Regions from separate parts of the Paenibacillus borealis genome, predicted to be linked through region 1. Evidence: predicted binding sites of a transcription regulator. Region 1 holds the regulator's gene; each other region holds the start of a gene.
What was found. The regulator Rex, encoded in region 1, represses fermentation and respiration genes when NADH is low (regulators of the CRP and FNR family bind a similar motif). The targets are predictions, from matches to a motif close to TTGTGAAATATTTCACAA.
Positions count from the first base shown of each region.

Region 1 (4,434 bases):
ACAACAGTTAGCTCAATCCCGCGCCGGTTCGGCAGACTGTCGTGATAAGCTATCACTTTCTTGGCCAGTTTCCGGCTAACCTCTACAGGAAGCTTGTCGTGTACGACAATCAGCAGATCAATATCACTTTTATCCGGATGAAAGCAGCCCATGGCCAGCGAACCGTGCAGATAAATCCCGGACAAATTCGCCCCCATTTCCTCTTTGAACAACGTTACCGCCTGATCTAAATAGGCTAGAATTTCCAACTTTATGATCCTCCTGAATGTCAATTATGGTTGAAACAGATGCCGGGAACACATACTTCCGATATGGCAATCCGGTATGTATCATCGTATATACTAATTGATGCTATCCAGCTGGCAAGCCATCGAAACGGGTTGGAATTTTCCCCTCCCGTATTATTAAGCCATAGCTCCCGGTGAGTCACAAGTCCAAGAATGGCTATAGACTGTTCTCTCCCTTGAAGAAGCATTTAAATTCCGGCTTATATGCATAAAAAATGCGGGAGAACAGTTCAACTGTCCCCCCGCTCCTGCTGTAAACCATACTGGCTGCCGCTTACCGGTTGGGCAGGCTATACCCTTCACCGATAGCACTGCCGTCTGTGAAACGATAGAAGCTGTAATAGAACCTGCCGTCCTTTTTGTAAAACAGCTGCCAGGCATATTCTCCATTATATACTCCGGGCAGCAGCCGCTTAATCGTAATACCCGGAAGCTGGTCAGCTATAATATCACGGATTTGCGCCTCAGAAGTCCCTTTGCTGAGCTCCTCCGCGTATAAATCATTTTCGCCTCCGGCAGGCTGGCCTTCCCTGGTAAAGCGGACCCAAACCATCATTTCAGTCCCTGCATCATTTTTTCCGGTAAGCACCCAGTAAATCGCATTTTCATCCCAGACGGATTTCTGTGCTTTGGATATCTCAGTTAAGCCGGCCCGTGCTCTGGCAATCTCTTTGGCTTCACTCCGCTCGTTCCACTGATCCTTCATAATGTAGGCATAGAACTGGCTTAGTCCGAACAGAAGGAGCAGAACCAGGGAGATCCCCAGCGGAAGCCATTTTCTCCTCTTCTTCAACATACAGCTTCCTTTCCATTTAGCCTGTATTACCGTTTAAGCAGAGCTTCGAACGTTTCCTGTGCTTTGCGGCGGATGGCTTCTTCATCGAGTGTCAGGCATTGTCCGTGCTTCACAACCTGTTTGCCGTTCACCCAGACATGCTCGACATCCTTGGCACTGGCTGAATATACTGCATGGGACAAAAGATCGGTATGCGGGAGCAAATGCGGCTGATCAATATCAATCGCGATGAAGTCGGCCTTCATCCCTGCTGAAAGCCTGCCCACCTGGTTCAGGAAAATAGACTGCGCACCATATTCGGTCGCCATCAGCAGCGCCTCTGGAGCCGGTACTGCTGTCGGATCACCGCTTACGCCTTTGTGAATCAGCGCGGCCAGACGCATCTCTTCGAACATATCCAGGTTGTTGTTGCTTGCTGCACCGTCCGTACCCAGGGAGACCTTAACTCCTGCTCTGAGCAGCTCAGGAACACGGGCTACTCCGCTGGCCAGCTTCAGGTTGCTGCCTGGATTATGGGATACACCGACATTGTGGCGGGCCAGAATCTCAATCTCTTCATCATTCAGATGAACGCCATGGGCGATCAGGGACGGCCGGGTGAACATTCCCAGCTTCTCCAGATGAGCGACCGGACGCAGGCCGTAATCGGCCACATTCTGCTCCACCTCATGGCGGGTTTCGGACATATGCGTGTGCATTGGCAGATCAAGATCATGAGCCGCCTGGACAAACTTCATGAAAAACTCCGGAGGACAGGTGTAAGGCGCATGCGGCGAGAGCATCGCAGTAATTCGGCCGTCAGCCTTACCATGCCAGTTACGGGCAAAAGCAATTGCCTCAGCCAGCTTGTGATTCTGGACCTCTTCCGGACAGAGTCCGATGACACCGCGCATCAGCACGCCGCGGATGCCGGACTGCTCGGTGACCTCAGCAACCCGGTCCATGTGATCATACATATCAAGGAAGGTCGTAGTGCCGCCCTTCAGCATCTCAAGAACAGACAGAGAGGTTCCCCAGTACACATCCTCACCGGTGAATTTCTCTTCCATCGGCCACATTTTTTCCTGCAGCCAAGCCTGAAGCACCATATCATCACCGTACCCGCGCAGCAGGGACATCGCTGCATGGCCGTGGGTGTTGACGAGACCCGGCATAAACAGCAGACGGCTGCCGTCAATAACCCGGGCATCCTCTTCGATTACAGGCTTCGCTTCACCTATGTAAGTAATCAGATCATTCTCTATGGTCATATAACCGTTCAGAACCGGCTTGTCGCTGCCTGGAACCAGGAAACGGCCGTCTTTAATAATCGTTTTATTGCTGCTCATCTTCAGCTTCGTCCTTTCCGTCATGTAAATAATAAGCCAGACTCTGCAGATCAGTGGTGAAATCGGCGGCATGAATCCGGATATTAGCCGGAGTCTTAAGAATAACAGGGGCAAAATTGAGGATGGCCTCAATGCCCGAATCCACCAGAATATCCGCTACGTTCTGTGCTTCACTGTCCGGAACGGTAATAATTCCGATACGGATGCCCTGCGCACGGATGGTATCCCCCAGCTCACTCATCGGCTGCACAGTCAACGAGTTGATCTGCTGGCCTACCTTAGGCTCGTAAGCATCAAATATAGCTGTAATCTTCATCGTATCCTTCAAGTAGGCATTGTAATTCGACAAGGCGTGGCCGAGATTACCCGCACCTACTAGAGCTACGTTAATCTGCTGGTCCAGCTTCAGAATATGACGGATCTTCTCAATCAGATAAGAGACGTCATAACCGATGCCCTTTCTGCCGAAATCACCGAAATAAGCCAGGTCCTTGCGGATCTGGGCGGGATTAAGATCAAGCTTCTGTCCCAGCTCCTGAGAAGAAACTGTAGAGATTTCACGTTTTTGGAGATCGTTCAGGAAACGCAGGTACACTGGGAGTCTGCGGACGACGGCCTCCGATATTTTATCCGATTTCATGTTTTCTCCTCCTAAAAGTTTGATGTGATAATCCGATTATAGGAACCGTGCTCCGGTACTGCCCAATTGGGCAGCAGCCGTGGAGCGCGGGACTTCAGAACCATAATTACTTATACATAATATCAACCGGGGAACGGATATTAAACCCCGCCTTCTTCCAGCCACTCTGCAATCCGCGGCACCATCTGATCAGTCAGCATATGCTCCATCTTGGGACCGGGCAGCGAATACAGGAAATACTTCCCATAATAAGATTCAATGACTCTGGTATCATATACAATAACAATTCCGCGGTCCTGTGCGGTGCGGACCAGCCTTCCGAAGCCTTGCTTGAATCGGATCACGGCCTGCGGGACAGACAGCTTCATGAAAGGATTCTTCTTCTGTGCCTGCAGCAGCTCTGATTTCGCTTCAGCCAGCGGATGATTTGGCGGCTGGAAGGGCAGTCTGACAATCGCCAGGCAGGTCAAAGCCTCCCCGGGAATATCTACACCCTCCCAGAAGCTGCTCGTACCGAGCAAGACAGACGCCGAACTGTCCTGGAACCGCCGGATCAGCTTGCTCCGGCTGCCGCCTTCTACACCCTGGCCTAGCACCATGATATCCTGCGAAGCCAACGCCTCTTTCAGCGGATCATAAACCTGGCGCAGCATCTTGTAGGATGTGAACAGTACGAGCATCCGCCCCCGTGTGGCCACTGCAGTTTCGGCCAGAGAATGGACCAGCGTATCTACAAAGCGGGCATCCCCAATGCTTCCCTTGACGCTCGGGAAATCACGCGGAATGACAAGCAGCGCCTGTTCGCGGTATTTGAACGGAGACGGAAGCAGTGCTGTCATCAGACGCCCCTGCTCTGCTGCCTCGCCAAGACCCAGATTATCTATCATGAACTGGAATGACTTATCCACAGACAAGGTGGCCGAGGTCAGGATGATACTCCTCTTCTTGTCGAAGAACAGCTCCCGCAGCTGGGTGCTGACATCCACCGGAACGGCATACATCTGCAGCGACTTGCCGCGGTAATTACCGCTCCCCTCCAGCCAGTACACAATATTCTCGTCATTCAGTCCCATAAAGAATCGGATCTGCTCTCTAATGGAGGCCAGGTCCTTGAACAACCCGCCGATATCCGTCACGAGGCTGTCCGATGAGGACTGGCTGTCCGTATCACGCATCTCACTAAGCATTTTATCACCCTTGCGGATGATATCGCTCAGGCTGAGGTTGAGTGTATTCTCCAGGGCAGCCAGCTCCTCCCACTCTTTGGGCTTCTTGCCCGGCTGCAGGCGTGCGACCAGCTGGCCGGCTTCACCAGCTCCGGCATCGCTGCGTTCAGGCAGCAGGGCGAAGAGCTTATCGCTAAGCGTATCCCAGGACTCCTTA
Region 1 is NZ_CP009285.1:5,243,835-5,248,268, forward strand. Features, by position in the region: gene PBOR_RS22205 (aminoglycoside adenylyltransferase domain-containing protein) at 1-248, opposite strand, end outside; gene PBOR_RS22210 (cell wall elongation regulator TseB-like domain-containing protein) at 562-1,083, opposite strand; gene PBOR_RS22215 (amidohydrolase) at 1,110-2,411, opposite strand; gene PBOR_RS22220 (redox-sensing transcriptional repressor Rex) at 2,398-3,051, opposite strand; gene dinG (ATP-dependent DNA helicase DinG) at 3,192-4,434, opposite strand, start outside.

Region 2 (4,434 bases), 4.0 Mb from region 1:
TTGTACATTATGCAGGATTTCCGGCGATTCGGCGGGCTATAACCAGAATTGTTGTACTTTCTGCAGGATTTCCACCAGATCGAAACTTCAGCGGCACCGATTGTTGTATTTTGTGCAAGATTCCCACCAGATCGACGCTTCAGCGGGACTGATTGTTGTATTTTGTGCAGGATTTTCGCTGTTGCGTTTGCAGTTTGGCTCGCTGGCAGCCTGCCTCCATTCACCGTCTTACTTTTTATGAAGGCTTGTTCCACATCCCCCTGTACTACAAGCTGCAAAAAAAGAGCAAGCCGGCGTGGACTCCCCCGCAGCTTGCTCTTTTGCATACAAAACCTTCTTATCAGCGTTTATCCTTCCAGAAGTTCACCGGCTCCAGATCCTTCGTAATCACCTGGAAGGTATAGCCTTCCTTCTTAAGCGCCTCCAGCAGACGCGGCAGCACCTTGAGGGTGGCCTTCTGGTCATGCATCAGAATGACCGGATTGGTCTTGGACTGCTTCAGCTTATGGACCTGATCCATAACTGTCGTATAGATCTTGTCACTGTCCTCTTTGTACTTCCAGTCATTTGAATCCACATTCCAGTCCCAGAGATGATAGCCCTGACCCAGCACCTTGTCCCGGAAAGACTTGGTGAAATACGGTTTGCTTCCGTAAGGCGGCCGAATCAGCGTCGTGCTTGCACCTGTCAGCTTCTTGAGGACAGCATTATCGCCTGACATCTCCGCCAGCGCCGCAGCCGGGGAAGCATAGAATTTCTCCTTGCGGTGTGTCATGCCATGAAGCCCCAGGCCATAGTTTTCCTCCACAATCCGCTTCACCTGCGAAGGATATTTGTTCATGTTATTTCCCAGCATGAAGAAGGTTGCCTGCACCTCATACTTGCTTAAGATATCCAGCAGCTGCGCTGTCGTCGCCGACGGGCCGTCATCAAAAGTAAGATACACGGTTTGTCCGGGCTTGCCGGGTTCAACGGATGGCTCAGGCTCCACCGGGGCTGTATCCGCAGGCTTCAGTTCAGCTGCATACTTGGTTACAAAGGCGTCATCCGTAAGCCCCGCCGAACCGTCCTTCACCCGAAGTAAATATTTATCCCCCGCAAAGGATATGATATACCCAAGATACCCGCTCACTTTCAGCGGAACCATAAGTTTACCGTCCTGCAAAAAAGTGCTCACAGGCACCACTGTGCCATCTTTGAGCACAGCACCGGCATCGCCCTGCAAGGTCAGCGACCCGGAGCCGCCCGACACCAGAATTCCGTCCGTCAGGCCGGTAAGCGTCCATTTCAATTCATCGGCCAGAGCGCGCAGAGGGACATAGTAAGTGCCTTTTACAGACACAGCTTCTATACTGCTCAATTTATCGTTGACCCCGAGCTTCAGTACATTAGTTTTACCTTCAGCGTTAGCCGGGATCTGCACAAGACCCGTAATCAGGAACAAAGAGAAGAATAAGAGCATTATTTTTTTGATGGGCACAGCAGTAATCTCCAATCTATGTATATTTGTCTATAACTTTATCACACATAGATATAACGTAATTTGAGAGATTGTAACCGCAAGCTAAAATATTGTTACTCTTTTTGCAATGAGAAAATGAATATTCAGCTTTTTTTCTGAAATACGACAATTTGCGTCGAATGCTGTCACAGCAAGCAATAAGCGGTTAAATCACATGTTTTTGACGCAAAATAAATGTGACAAAATTAATAACAATTGTGCAATCTTGAACAAAGTTTGAACAACCTTAAAATTAGCTTAAACTGCGCCACTACAGTGATCTTTATCATACCTTTAAGTAGTTGTAACAATTTGATCACACATATTTAACTTGTTCGCCATTTTTAAGGTCTTTTTTAGCTTAATATACAAAATATGTATTTTGCATTATGGGTAAGTAGTTCTTACTATAGATACAGGTTAAGTAGTAAGCCCGTTAATGAACGGCGAATGAAAAGTAGTATTGAAGGAAGGAGTTCTATATGAAAAAAAAGGGACCGTTATACGCTTTGTTTCTAAGCCTGATCCTTCTCCTGCCGGGATGCAGTTCACTCACTGTTCTGAATCCTAAGGGGCCGTCTGCAAGGACGTTATCGGACACCATCATTCTCTCCATTGTTGTGATGCTTGGTGTTCTGGCAGTTGTCTACATCTTATATATCTTTGTACTGGTGAAATACCGGGCGAAGAAGAGTAACGAGGGTTACATTCCTGAACACGAGGAGGGCAACAAGGTACTTGAAGCGATCTGGATTATTATCCCGATCATTATCGTCGCCTTCTTGTCAGTTGTAACCGTCAAGACAACTACCGAGGTTGAGAACGTGGCCGCGGATTACAAAGATCAGACACCGCTGGTCATTTACGCATCATCCTCCAACTGGAAGTGGCATTTCAGCTATCCGGAGGAAGGCATTGAAACGGTTAACTACGTGAATATGCCTGTGCATCGTGCAGTTGAATTCAGAATGTACTCATTCGGCACCATTACCAGCTTATGGATTCCACAGCTTGCCGGACAAAAGTACGCCATGAGCGACATGCTCACCACGCTTCACCTTTCTGCTGATACCGAAGGCTCTTATATCGGAAAGAATGCCAACTTCAGCGGTAAAGGCTTTGCCCACATGGAATTTGAAGCCCTTGTTATGAGCAACAAGGATTATGACGAATGGGTGAATGACGTTAAGGAAACCGCGCCAGAGCTTACAGAGGATGAATTCAAAAGCCTGCTTGCCACGGACTTCCTCGGACGCAAAACCTATTCCTCGACCCATTTGGAGTTCAGTCCTCCCCCTGGAGACCACAGTGAACACATGAGTGGTGACGGAAGTGAGATGGATATGGACAACGGCAGTGAAGAGCATCAGGATAACAAAGAGATCCACCCTTCTCCTGAGCCGTCCAGTGGAACCGAATTTGACAGCGAACCTGATCCGGAAGTCGAACAGCCGCTGCCAAGCTCACCCGTAGATGCCGAGACTCATGATGGCAACTAGCTCTGCAAGAGCTTAATGTAACACACTGAAAGGAGCCACCCTAATGGATTTAGACAAATTTAAGGTTCACGGCGAACCCTTGATATACGGAGCCATGGTCAGCATCGCACTTGCCACCATCGGGATTCTCGTCGGGCTTACCTATTTCAAGAAATGGGGATACCTCTGGCGTGAATGGCTTACTACTGTAGATCACAAAAAAATCGGTGTCATGTATATCCTCGCGGCGCTGCTCATGCTGTTCCGCGGCGGTGTGGACGCGATGATGATGCGTCTGCAGACGGCAGCGCCGGAAATGAAATTCCTCGATGCCCAGCATTACAATGAGGTATTTACCACGCATGGCCTAATCATGATCCTGTTCATGGCCATGCCGTTCATCATCGGTCTGATGAATGTGATCATTCCGCTGCAGATCGGCGCGCGTGATGTCGCGTTCCCGCGGCTTAACGCCGTCAGCTTCTGGCTCTTCTTCATGGGGGCCATGCTGCTGAACATTTCCTTCGTTATCGGCGGATCGCCGGATGCCGGATGGTCAGCCTACTTCCCGCTGGCGAGTCTTGAATTCAGCCCGACGGTCGGTAACAACTACTACTCTCTGGCCCTGCAGATTTCCGGTATCGGTACTCTGATTACAGGGGTCAACTTTATCGTTACGATTCTCAAGATGCGCGCACCGGGCATGAAGCTGATGAAGATGCCGATGTTCACCTGGTCCGTACTGATCACCAATGTCATTATCGTCTTCGCCTTCCCGGTACTTACTGTTGCGCTTGCGCTGATGATGTTCGACCGCCTGTTCGGCTCCCAGTTCTTCACGATGGCCAACGGCGGGATGGATATGCTCTGGGCCAATCTGTTCTGGGTATGGGGTCATCCTGAGGTCTATATCGTTATTCTGCCGGCCTTCGGTATTTATAGCGAAATTATCGCCACCTTCTCCAAAAAGAACCTGTACGGATATACCTCAATGGTATTCAGTATGCTGATTATCTCGCTCCTGTCCTTCCTCGTATGGGCTCACCATTTCTATACGATGGGTCAAGGCGCCATGGTCAACAGCTTCTTCTCGATTACCACGATGGCCATTGCCGTTCCTACAGGAGTTAAGATATTTAACTGGCTGTTCACCCTGCGAAAAGGCAGGATTACCTTCACAACGCCAATGCTGTATACGCTCGCCTTTATTCCGATTTTCACCATCGGCGGGGTAACGGGTGTCATGCTCGCAATGGCCAGTGCCGATTACCAGTATCACAACACGATGTTCCTGGTGGCGCATTTCCACTATGTGCTCATTCCGGGTGCCGTGTTCGCCGTCATCGCCGGGTTCCATTACTGGTTCCCTAAAGTGTTCGGCTTCCGCCTGAATGAACGGCTCGGTAAGCATTCCTTCTGGTGGATCGTGATATCCTTCAACGTAACCTTCTTCCC
Region 2 is NZ_CP009285.1:1,201,077-1,205,510, reverse strand. Features, by position in the region: gene PBOR_RS05055 (polysaccharide deacetylase family protein) at 341-1,480, opposite strand; gene qoxA (cytochrome aa3 quinol oxidase subunit II) at 1,984-3,000, shown strand; gene qoxB (cytochrome aa3 quinol oxidase subunit I) at 3,044-4,434, shown strand, end outside.
Region 2: a site for Rex is predicted at 1,718-1,735, ahead of qoxA (cytochrome aa3 quinol oxidase subunit II). Genes of this name have one in related genera too.

Region 3 (4,434 bases), 300 kb from region 1:
CAGTTTAACCATCATTGGGTCAGTGATAATAGCTACACGAGTGATATCAGGCATTTTGGCCAGGTACTGAGTGGATCCCTTTTCGAAGTAAATCTTGTCAGGTACTTTAAACCATTGCATATTCACGGTACGACGATTCACCCTTTTCACGTTGATCAGATTGATTGCAGTCACGTTTTGCGATACAGAGTTGCGTCCGTAAGATCCGCAGCCCAGTGTCAGTGAAGGGATATTGGTGTTGTAAATATCGCCGATTGCGCCGTGTGTAGATGGCGAGTTGACGAGAATACGTCCGGTTTGCAGACGGTTGGAGAACTTCATGATTACTTCTTCGTTGTTCGAGTGGATAGCCGAGCTGTGGCCCATGCCGCCGAATTCAACGATTTCAGCTGCGCGTTCGATACCTTGGTCAGCGTTCTTCACTTTGTAGCAAGCCAGAACCGGGCTCAGCTTCTCAGCGGACAGCGGATATTTAGTACCTACACCTTCAAGCTCAGCTACCAGGATTTTCGTTCCGGCAGGAACCTGAATACCGCACATTTCAGCGATCTTCACAGCGGATTGGCCGACGATAGCCGGGTTAACCGCACATTTCTCTACGTTCATTGCGCCGCTAGTCAGCTTGGCAGCTTCCTCTTTGTTAACAAAGTAGCAGCCGTTCGCAATCATTTTCTTCTTCACTTGGTCGAAAATCGCTTCTTCAATAATAACCGCTTGCTCGGAAGCACAGATCATACCATTATCGAATGTCTTGGAAAGGATGATGTCTGTTACTGCCTGATCAATATCAGCACTCTTCTCAATGAAAGCAGGTACGTTACCAGGACCTACGCCGAGTGCCGGTTTGCCGCAGCTGTAAGCTGCTTTGACCATTGCCGATCCGCCGGTTGCCAGAATCAGTGCAACGTCAGGATTGTTCATCAGTGCGTTTGTTTTGTCCATAGTAGGAAGCTCGATCCACTGGATAAAGTTCTCAGGAGCGCCAGCTTTCACACCTGCATCATGCAGAATTTTGGCTGCTGCGGCACTACACTCTTGCGCTGAAGGGTGGAATCCGAATATAATAGGGTTACGTGTCTTAGCGGAAATCAAAGCTTTAAACATCGTGGTGGATGTTGGGTTGGTTACCGGTGTGATACCCATAATTATTCCGACAGGCTCAGCAATCTTCTGGAAGTTGTCATAAACGTTATCCTCAATAACGCCTACTGTCTTGTCGTACTTAATTCCGTGCCAGATATATTCAGTTGAGAAGATGTTCTTCGTAATTTTGTCTTCATAGACACCGCGTCCTGTTTCTTCAACGGCCAGCTTAGCCAGGTACATATGTTTGTCGAGTCCGGCCAACGCCATTGCATGAACGATTGTGTTAGTTTGCTCTTGATCCAGTCCCATGAACGCTTCATGAGCTTTCTTTGCTTTATCCACCAAAGTCTGAATATATTCTTCAGCGGTGGTTTGTTTCACTTGGGCGGCGACTTCGTTTTTAACTGCCATCTCCCTCGTCCTCCTGTCAATTTTTAGGTTGTTTTTCTCTACACATTTATCTTATCATATACTTTTCACCTTGTATAGTGAAATCTTTCACAAAGTATAAAGTTTTTTTTGATTTGTTTTCAAAGCGCTTTCATTCAATCATATCCTAGCGTTATTTCCATTTTATGTGCTATTTTTAGTTAATATTTGTCCGTTTTGCGAACGCTCCACCCCTTAGGCCTTCTTCGTTGTGGATTTCAACCTCTCCATCTTTAGATTTGCCTTCTAAATATTGGAAATCACGTTCCGCTTCCGGATAAATCAAATCTATCGTTCACCCTCCTGACTCTCTCTGCTAAAAGTATAAATATAAATCCCGCAAGCAAAAAGGCAGGAGACCGTGTCTCCTGCCTTAAGCAATGTTCATCCTTAATCAAGCACCGCACCTATTCTTCTACAAGCGACGGCTATTCTACTTTGATCGTATCGAAGAATTTCTCTTGTACAGTTTTGGCGGCAGCGTCGAGCTGGGCCTTGGAATCCGTACCATCCTTGGAGAACAGCTCCTGGATTACATTAGACATGGTTGCATAGTAGTCCTGAGTGTTGTATTGCGCTTCAGGCTTGCCGTCCAAGAGAGCCATAATATCCGTATTATATTGATATACAATGTCGGAGTACTTGTCATATACAGCTTTGGTTTTCTTGCCGAACTCAGAATCAGCAGCATAGTAGTCGAGAAGCGGCGGGATGAAATATTTACCGTCCGCCTTGCGCTGCTGCAGAATCGCATCAAGCGCCTCCAGGCCTTTGTCAGAGAAATAATCGAAGGTGATATAACGGAAAGCCATTTCCTGCTCATCCTTGGAAGCATTCGGGTTGATGACCAGATAATCGCCGCCGAGGACACCGGTATGCTTGCCGCCTTTTTCAGCAGCCGGCATCGGATATGTGAGCACATCCGCAGGCTTGAGTCCGCCCTGGTTCAGCGCCTGCTCGATAACACCGTCAGATCCGGCCATAACCATCGCCGTACGTCCCTGCTGGAACGCGCCTACCGCATCCCCCCAGCCGAGTGCCCAGTCCTGAGGAACAGCTTTGGCTTCCCATCTCAGCTTCTTATAGAAATCCAGAGCCTTCACACCGGCATCCGTATTGAACGTAGCGACAACCTTGCCGCCTTCAATCTTCTGGATTTCACCGCCTGCTTCGAACAGGAAGTTAGTCCAGTTCCAGCCAGCTTCGTTGCCTTTACCCATTGGAGCAATACCGGAGATCCCTTTCTTGGTATCTGCTACTCCTTTGGCTGTGTTCAGCATGTCATCCCATGTCCAGTCCAATGGAGGAACGGCTACACCTTTGTCATCGAGCATCTTCTTATTGATCATCGTTGTAGTGACATAACCCTTCTGCGTTACGCCGTACACTTTGCCGTCAATAATGAACTGGTTCTGGAGCACAGGGTTGATCTGATCCTTGAACTCATAATTGTTCCACAGATCCGTAATGTCGGCGACCCAGCCTTTCTCGACCAGGAATTTCGCTTCTGTTGCATACGTATTGAAGAAGGTAGGCGCTTCGTTCGCGGCCATCTTCACACCGATCTCACTTACATTGTACTGCCAGTCATCCTTGACAATCTCTACATTCGGATAGACTTCCTGGAACCGTTTGATCTTGTCATCTTCCTGCGCTCTTACTTCGGTAAGGTCAGGGGTAGGATAGTGAATTTTAATTGTTACTTTTCTCTGGGTGATATCATCCGCCGGTGCGTCAGTCGGAGCTGTGGTCTCTTCTGCTGCTGCGGTAGCCGCAGGTGCATTTGTCGCCTCTCCTCCATTTGCCGCCGGTTTGTTCCCGTTATTATTGCCGCCGCAAGCGGACAATAACGATCCCGTCACCAGGAGACATGCTAATACGCTGGAATATTTACGCATTGAAACTCCCCTTTTCAATTCATAATTAGCTTACAAATTCATCATAAAAGAGAAACCGTTTACAAACGAGGTGTATTTATATTACTTTCATGTGCAGGTTTACGATCTGTCATCTGCCTGAGGCATTACTTGATCATCCCTTGACAGCCGACAGAGACACTCCGCGCATAATAAACTTCTGGAAAACAAGGAAGACCAGAATAGGCGGCAGGGACACAAGGAACAGAATGGCAAATTTGATGTTCGTATTCAGTGCTTTTACATTAATAACGTACTTATAGATCGCTGTGGCAAGTGTGTACTTCTCTTCGCTGTGCATTACAAGTGACGGCCAGAACCAGTCGTTCCAGGCTGTGGAGAAGATAAAGATCGCCAGGGTAGCAAAAATCGGAATGGACAGCGGAACCGCAATGGTGAAAAAGCTTCTCGGCTCCGAGGCCCCGTCAATCCGCGCGGCTTCAAGAATCTCCGGATGGATTCCGTCGAAGAAGTTCTTGAGCAGCAGGAAGAAGAAGGTATTCGCACCTGCCGGCAGCCAGAAGGCTGCGTACTGATTGAGCAGTCCCAGTTCCTTCAGATTGACAAAGTTCGGGATCATATAGCTCGTAGCCGGAATAAACAGCGTCATCAGGAAGAAGAAGTAGAAAGCCTTACGGTAAGGCACATTCATCCGTGAGATGCTGAAGGAGGCCAGGCCAAGAACAACCAGCGTAGCTACCATATTCCCGACAAAGATGTAAATCGTGTTTCTCAGGAACATCAGCAGATCGATATAATTAAGCGCATCTTTAAGGTTACTGAAATGCCACTCCTGCGGGAAGAAATGCGGCGGGAAGGAATTGACCTCGACGTTGGATTTAAGCCCGTTGAACATCGTCATCAAGATGGGATACAGCATGCTGAAAATCATCAAAAGAATGAAAAATACCATGATTCCGTATACGATTTTGTTGCCGGTCTTCTTAAGATCATGTTCTGAAAGAATCCCTCTGTCTGCGCTCTTCATCCTAGTTGTCCTCCT
Region 3 is NZ_CP009285.1:5,545,296-5,549,729, forward strand. Features, by position in the region: gene adhE (bifunctional acetaldehyde-CoA/alcohol dehydrogenase) at 1-1,497, opposite strand, end outside; gene PBOR_RS23815 (ABC transporter substrate-binding protein) at 1,944-3,413, opposite strand; gene PBOR_RS23820 (carbohydrate ABC transporter permease) at 3,547-4,419, opposite strand; gene PBOR_RS23825 (carbohydrate ABC transporter permease) at 4,421-4,434, opposite strand, start outside.
Region 3: a site for Rex is predicted at 1,573-1,590, ahead of adhE (bifunctional acetaldehyde-CoA/alcohol dehydrogenase). Genes of this name have one in related genera too.